DNA from 2 places in the Kitasatospora sp. NPDC048298 genome. Region 1 is predicted to be linked to the other one. Evidence: predicted binding sites of a transcription regulator. Region 1 holds the regulator's gene; the other holds the start of a gene.

What was found. Region 1 encodes HrcA, which represses chaperone genes, less so after heat shock. Its sites were predicted from a motif close to TTNGCACTCNGNNNNNCNGAGTGCNAA; they were not measured.
Region 2: groL (chaperonin GroEL) is a predicted target of HrcA. The motif match lies at 2,255-2,281, and genes of this name have one in related genera.

The regions. Positions count from the first base shown of each region.
Region 1 is NZ_JBICYZ010000038.1:22,721-26,554, forward strand. Features, by position in the region: gene htpX (zinc metalloprotease HtpX) at 66-986, opposite strand; gene hrcA (heat-inducible transcriptional repressor HrcA) at 1,272-2,306, shown strand; gene dnaJ (molecular chaperone DnaJ) at 2,382-3,521, shown strand; gene ACGF0D_RS25985 (16S rRNA (uracil(1498)-N(3))-methyltransferase) at 3,603-3,834, shown strand, end outside.
Region 2 is NZ_JBICYZ010000014.1:14,343-18,176, forward strand. Features, by position in the region: gene thrC (threonine synthase) at 1-1,071, shown strand, start outside; gene ACGF0D_RS13855 (MoaD/ThiS family protein) at 1,098-1,376, shown strand; gene ACGF0D_RS13860 (cold-shock protein) at 1,911-2,114, shown strand; gene groL (chaperonin GroEL) at 2,438-3,834, shown strand, end outside.

The DNA of each region.
Region 1 (3,834 bases):
CGGAACGGACTGGGACGGGTCGGGACGGAATCGGCTGGGGCGGGTCGGGGCGGGGCGGGTCGGGCTCAGTGCCCGAGCTGCCCGGAGATCCTCGCGAGCTGCTCCAGCCGCTTCTCCAGCGTCGGGTGGGTGGAGAACAGCTGCGAGGCGGTCTCCCGGGCGCTCAGCGCGGGGGCGAAGTAGAAGGCGTTGTACGGCTGCGCCTGGCGCAGGTCCTTGGTGGGGATGGCCGCGATCTGCCCGGTCACCTTGGTGAGCGCCGAGGCCAGGGCGCTGGGCCGGCCGGTGAGCTGGGCGGCGGCCCGGTCCGCGGCCAGTTCGCGGTAGCGGGACAGCAGCCGGGTGAGCAGGAAGCTGATCGCGTAGACGACGATCGACACCAGCGGGATGATCAGCGCCAGGATGGCCGCGTTCTGGTCGTTGTTGTTGCGCCCGCCGCCCATGAACCCGCCGTAGACGGCGATCCGGGTCATCGCCCCGGCGAGGACGCCGAGGAAGCCGGCGATCGTCATCACCGCGACGTCCCGGTGGGCGACGTGCGACAGCTCGTGGGCGAGGACGCCCTCCAGTTCCTCCGGCTCCAGCCGGCGCAGCAGCCCGGTGGTCACGCAGACCACCGCGTTCTGCGGGTTGCGGCCGGTGGCGAAGGCGTTCGGCATGTCGTTGTCGGCGACCGCCACCCGGGGTTTGGGCATGTCGGCGAGGGCGCAGAGCCGGTCGACGGTGCCGTGCAGCTGGGGGAACTGCTCCGGGGACACCTGGCGGGCGCCCATCGCCCGCTCGGTGATCTTGTCGCTGAACCAGAACTGGGCCACGAACAGCCCGCCGGAGATCAGGACGATCAGTGGCCAGGCGCCGCGCAGCAGCGCGATCAGCAGGCCGGTGAAACCGACGTACAGCAGCCCGATCACGAACATCGTCGCGACCATGCGGCCGGTCAGGCCGCGGTCGGGCGCGAAACGGGTGTGCTGGCCCGAGCTCGACATCGCTTGCTCCTCCGTTCGCCGTCGCTTTCGATGCTGCCACCCGGACGGCTTCCCGGCACCACTCCGGCGCCGGGAGGATCGAACCGGCGGGGCCCCGCGGGCCGTGTCCGGAACTGCGGGGAGGATCACCCCGGTCGGGCCGTTCCTGCCACAGGACCCGGGCCGTACACTGGCAGGTACGGTTCTGGCACTCGTACGTTCAGAGTGCCAAGGCCGAGGGCCCCTGGAACGGCCCGCAGCGAGGGACACGGTCGGACGACGTGCGAGGACGGAGGTGCGTGCCCCATGGCCGGTGAGGTCCGCCAGCTGGACGAACGCAAGCTCGCGGTGCTCCGCGCGATCGTGCAGGACTACGTGGGCACCGAGGAGCCGGTCGGCTCCAAGGCCCTGGTGGAGCGGCACAACCTCGGGGTCTCCCCGGCGACCGTCCGCAACGACATGGCGGCGCTGGAGGAGGACGGCTACATCCACCAGCCGCACACCAGCGCCGGCCGCATCCCCACCGACAAGGGGTACCGCCTCTTCGTCGACAAGCTCGCCGAGATCAAGCCGATGACCGCCCCCGAGCGCCGGGCCATCCGGCACTTCCTGGACGGCGCGGTGGACCTGGACGACGTGGTCGCCCGCACCGTGCGGCTGCTCGCCCAGCTCACCCGGCAGGTCGCGGTGGTGCAGTACCCGTCGCTGACGCGTTCCACCGTCCGGCACATCGAGCTGGTGGCGCTGGCCCCGGCCAAGGTGATGCTGGTGCTGATCACCAACACCGGCCGGGTCGAGCAGCGGATGGTCGACTGCCCGGGCCCGGTCGGCGAGACGGTGCTGGCGGACCTTCGGGCCCGGATCAACGCGAGAGCCGTCGCCCGGCGCCTCCCGGAGGTCCCGGAGCTGCTGGAGGAGCTGCCGGCGCAGTTCGAGCAGGCCGACCGGCCGACCGTCAGCACGGTCCTGGCGACGCTGTTCGAGACGCTCGCCGAGCAGAACGAGGAGCGGATCATGCTGGCCGGTACGGCCAACCTGACCCGCTTCGGGCACGACTTCCCGCTCACCATCCAGCCGGTGCTGGAGGCCCTGGAGGAGCAGGTCGTCCTGCTCCGTCTCCTGGGTGAGACCGCGGACGCCGGGATGACGGTCCGGATCGGGCGGGAGATCGCCTACGAGGGGCTGAATTCCACCTCGGTCGTTTCGGTCGGCTACGGTTCGGGCGACGAGAGCGTGGCGAAACTGGGTGTGATCGGTCCGACCCGGATGGACTACCCGGGCACAATGGGGGCGGTGCGAGCGGTGGCGCGGTACGTGGGCCAGATCCTGGCCGAGTCCTAGCAAGGGCCGCCGTCGGGCCTCCGACGGCGGCGTCCAGTCGCAGCACTACTACAGGCGGAACAAGCGGAGCATTTGGTGGCCACGGACTACTACGCGGTACTCGGCGTCCGACGGGATGCGGGGCAGGACGAGATCAAGAAGGCGTTCCGGCGCCTGGCACGCGAACTGCACCCGGACGTCAACCCGGACCCGAAGACGCAGGAGCGGTTCAAGGAGATCAACGCCGCCTACGAGGTGCTCTCCGACCCGCAGAAGCGTCAGGTCTACGACCTCGGCGGGGACCCGCTGTCCCCGGGCGGCGGCGGTGCGGGCGGCTTCGGGGCCGGCGCGGCGGGATTCGGTTTCTCCGACATCATGGACGCCTTCTTCGGCGCCGCGGCCGGCCAGCGCGGCCCGCGCTCGCGCACCCGCCGCGGCCAGGACGCCATGATCCGGCTGGAGATCACCCTGGAGGAGGCCGCCTTCGGCACCACCAAGGAGCTCCAGGTCGACACCGCCGTCACCTGCACCACCTGCAGTGGCGAGGGCGCGGCCCCCGGCACCTCGGCGCAGACCTGTGACATGTGCCGCGGCAAGGGCGAGGTCTCCCAGGTCACCCGGTCCTTCCTGGGCCAGGTCATGACCTCCCGCCCCTGCCCGCAGTGCCAGGGCTTCGGCACCGTCGTGCCGACCCCGTGCCCGGAGTGCGCCGGCGACGGCCGCGTGCGGGCCCGCCGCACCCTGACCGTCAAGATCCCGGCCGGTGTCGACAACGGCACCCGGATCCAGCTGGCCGGCGAGGGCGAGGTCGGCCCCGGCGGCGGCCCGGCCGGCGACCTGTACGTCGAGATCGCCGAGACCACCCACAACATCTTCCAGCGGCGCGGGGACGACCTGCACTGCACCGTCACCATCCCGATGACGGCGGCCGCGCTCGGCACCCAGGTGCCGCTGCAGACCCTGGACGGCCTGGAGGAGGTCGACATCCGGCCCGGCACCCAGTCCGGCCAGTCGATCCCGCTGCACGGCCGGGGCATCACCCACCTGCGCGGCGGCGGCCGGGGCGACCTGATAGTGCACGTCGAGGTGAAGACGCCCAGCAAGCTCGACGCCGAGCAGGAGGAGCTGCTGCGCCGCCTCGCGGTGCTGCGCGGCGAGGAGCGCCCGTCCGGCCAGTTCGCACCGGGCCAGCAGGGCCTCTTCTCCCGGCTGAAGGACGCCTTCAACGGCCGGTAGTCGTCCGTGGAGGGGTGTCGGGGGCCAGGGCCCCCGGCACCCCTTCCGTGTGTCCGTCCCCACTTCTGGAGGTTTTCCGTCATGACCGCGCCCGTCTTCTTCGTCGAGACCGAGCGGATCGCCGCCGCCGCGCCCGGGGCCGTGGTGCGCCTGGACGGCCCGGAGGGGCGGCACGCGGCCGCGGTCAAGCGGCTGGAGCCGGGCGAGGCGGTGACCCTGGCCGACGGGCTGGGGCTCGGCGTGGACGGCACGGTCGCCGCGGTGCTCGGCAAGGACGGGATCGACGTGACGGTCGCCGCCGTGCGCCGGGAGC
Region 2 (3,834 bases), on a different contig from region 1:
TACGCGCCGCTGCTGCCCGTTCCGGCGGACGTGGCCTCGAAGCCGAACCTGAACCCGGGGTGGACCCCGCTGGTGAAGGCGGACAACCTGGGCCGGGAGCTCGGGTTCACCGCCCAACTGCACGTCAAGGACGACTCCGGGAACCCGACGCACTCCTTCAAGGACCGGGTGGTCGCGTGCGCGATCGAGGCGGCCCGGGCGTTCGGCTACACCACGCTGTCCTGCTCCTCCACCGGCAACCTGGCCGGCGCGGTGGGTGCGGCGGCGGCCCGGGCCGGGTTCCGGTCCTGCGTGTTCATCCCGCACGACCTGGAGCAGGGCAAGGTCGTCATGGCCGGGGTGTACGGCGGTGAGCTGGTCGGCATCGAGGGCAACTACGACGACGTGAACCGCTTCTGTTCGGAGCTGATCGGCGATCCGGCCGGCGAGGGCTGGGGCTTCGTCAACGTGAACCTGCGGCCGTACTACGGCGAGGGCTCCAAGACGCTGGCGTACGAGATCTGCGAGCAGCTCGGCTGGCGGCTGCCGGAGCAGATCGTGATCCCGATCGCCTCGGGCTCGCAGCTGACGAAGATCGACAAGGGTCTCCAGGAGCTGATCAGGCTGGGCCTGGTCGAGGACCGGCCGTACCGGATCTTCGGTGCCCAGGCCGAGGGCTGCTCGCCGGTGTCGGCCGCGTTCAAGGCCGGCCGGGACGTGATCAAGCCGGTCAAGCCGGACACCATCGCCAAGTCGCTGGCGATCGGCAACCCGGCCGACGGCCCGTACGTGCTGGACATCGCCCGCCGCACCGGTGGCGCGGTGGAGGACGTCACGGACGCCGAGGTCGTGGCGGCGATCCGGCTGCTGGCGCGGACCGAGGGCATCTTCGCCGAGACCGCGGGCGGGGTGACCGTCGGCGTGCTGAAGAAGCTGGTCGAGACCGGGCAGCTGGACCCGTCGAAGGAGACCGTCGCGATCAACACCGGCGACGGCCTGAAGACCCTGGACGCCGTCTCCGACGCCGGGATGACCGCCGTCATCCGCCCGACGCTGGACTCGTTCCGCGCCGCCGGCCTCGTGTCCGCCTGAACCACCCGCCCCCGCAAGGAGAATTCATGAGCGCCAACGTCCGCATCCCCACCATCCTGCGCACCTACACCTCCGGCGCCGCCGAGGTGACCGCCGAGGGCGCCACCCTGGCCGAGGTCGTCGCCGACCTGGAGAAGAACCACGCGGGCATCTCGGCCCGCATCCTGGACGACACGGGCAAGCTGCGCCGCTTCGTGAACGTGTACGTGAACGACGACGACGTGCGCTTCGCCGAGGGCCTGGCGACCGAGATCGGGGACGGCGCCAGCATCTCGATCATCCCGGCGGTGGCCGGCGGCTGCTGAGCCCGCAAGAGAACCCGCGGTCGCCCGCGCGTACGGAATTCCGCTGTCCGTATGCGCGGGCGACCGCTCGCATTCCTGCGGGAATATTTCCGGGTCGAGTCGGAGTAGAGTGTCGCTCGGCTGGGAACAGGGTTTCCCTTTCGGCCCCGCAGTGCTCGGCCCGGGGCGTCCGGCCGATGGGACCGGCCCGTGAAACCTGTCAGGCGGATGTCAGAATTACCGCAGGCATTTGGGTAATTCGTCCGCTATGTCCGGCGTTAAATGCCGAGAACATCCCGATTCGGTCCGTCCTGTCCCTTGACGCCGTGCCGGAATTACCGGTGGTTGGCCCTGTTGCAGAGGGCGTCGGTCCGGATACATTCAGCGGCGGTCGACGCAATCACCCGCTCACCGGAAGCCGCCTGGCGTCCTGTGCGGAGGGTTGCGGCGTGCACGGCTGCGCCCAGGGGGGGTTCCCCGGGCCGGCCTTCAACCAACCCGGGCCCGCGACCTGCGGGCGCGTGAAGGGCCAGCACAGCACTAGGGGAGTTCGGAATGGCTCAGGGCACCGTCAAGTGGTTCAACGCGGAGAAGGGCTACGGCTTCATCGCGGTCGACGGTGGTGCGGACGTCTTCGTCCACTACAGCGCGATCCAGATGGACGGCTACCGCACCCTCGAGGAGGGCCAGCGGGTCGAGTTCGAGATCTCCCAGGGACAGAAGGGCCCGCAGGCGGACATGGTCCGCGCGGCGGTCTGACCCCTTCCGACCCCAGGAGCTCGGCGCGGCCCCACGGCTGGTGACCTCTCGCTTCTCGACGGGCCCGTGCGACGTGTGTCGCACGGGCCCGTCGGCGTTCCCGGGCGGCTCCCGCGGCGGCTCGCTGATTGCCGATTGGGCTTGCACTCGACCACCCGGAGTGCTAATCATTGGCGTTAGCACTCACAGTGTGAGAGTGACAGCGGACCGGGTCGGTGAGGCCCCCGGGAGCGGTAGGGGAATGGACCTCCGCGCACCAGGGCCGTCCGTCGCGGGCACCCCTTGGTCCGAGCAGTCGACCGTGTCCCGGAGGACCACTTCTGATGGCCAAGATCATCGCCTTTGATGAGGAAGCTCGCCGCGGCCTTGAGCGTGGCATGAACCAGCTCGCCGACGCAGTGAAGGTCACGCTCGGCCCCAAGGGTCGCAACGTCGTGCTGGAGAAGAAGTGGGGCGCCCCCACGATCACCAACGACGGTGTCTCCATCGCCAAGGAGATCGAGCTCGAGGACCCGTACGAGAAGATCGGTGCGGAGCTCGTCAAGGAGGTCGCCAAGAAGACGGACGACGTCGCGGGTGACGGCACCACCACCGCCACCGTGCTCGCCCAGGCCCTGGTTCGCGAGGGTCTGCGCAACGTCGCCGCCGGCGCCAACCCGATGGCCCTGAAGCGCGGCATCGAGAAGGCCGTCGCGGCCGTCTCCGACCAGCTGCTGGCCCAGGCCAAGGACGTGGAGACCAAGGAGCAGATCGCCTCCACCGCCTCCATCTCCGCCGCCGACACCCAGATCGGCGAGCTGATCGCCGAGGCCATGGACAAGGTCGGCAAGGAAGGCGTCATCACCGTCGAGGAGAGCAACACCTTCGGCCTGGAGCTCGAGCTCACCGAGGGCATGCGCTTCGACAAGGGTTACATCTCCGCCTACTTCGCCACCGACCTGGAGCGCATGGAGGCGACCTTCGAGGACCCGTACATCCTCATCGCCAACTCCAAGATCGGCTCGGTCAAGGACCTGCTCCCGCTGCTGGAGAAGGTCATGCAGAGCGGCAAGCCGCTGGTCATCATCGCCGAGGACGTCGAGGGCGAGGCCCTGTCGACCCTGGTCGTGAACAAGATCCGTGGCACCTTCAAGTCCGTCGCCGTCAAGGCCCCGGGCTTCGGTGACCGCCGCAAGGCCATGCTCGGCGACATCGCCATCCTCACCGGTGGCACCGTCATCTCCGAGGAGGTCGGCCTGAAGCTGGAGAGCGCCGGCATCGACCTGCTGGGCACCGCCCGCAAGGTGGTCATCACCAAGGACGAGACCACCATCGTCGACGGTGGCGGCGACAGCGAGCAGGTCGCGGGCCGCGTGAACCAGATCCGCGCCGAGATCGAGAACAGCGACTCGGACTACGACCGCGAGAAGCTCCAGGAGCGCCTCGCCAAGCTGGCCGGCGGCGTGGCCGTCATCAAGGCCGGCGCGGCCACCGAGGTGGAGCTCAAGGAGCGCAAGCACCGCATCGAGGACGCCGTCCGCAACGCCAAGGCCGCCGTCGAGGAGGGCATCGTCGCCGGTGGTGGCGTCGCCCTGCTGCAGGCCGGTGTCGCCTTCGACAAGCTGGAGCTGGACGGCGACGAGGCCACCGGTGCCAACATCGTCAAGGTCGCGCTGGAGGCCCCGATCAAGCAGATCGCGACCAACGCCGGCCTGGAGGGTGGCGTCGTGGTGGAGAAGGT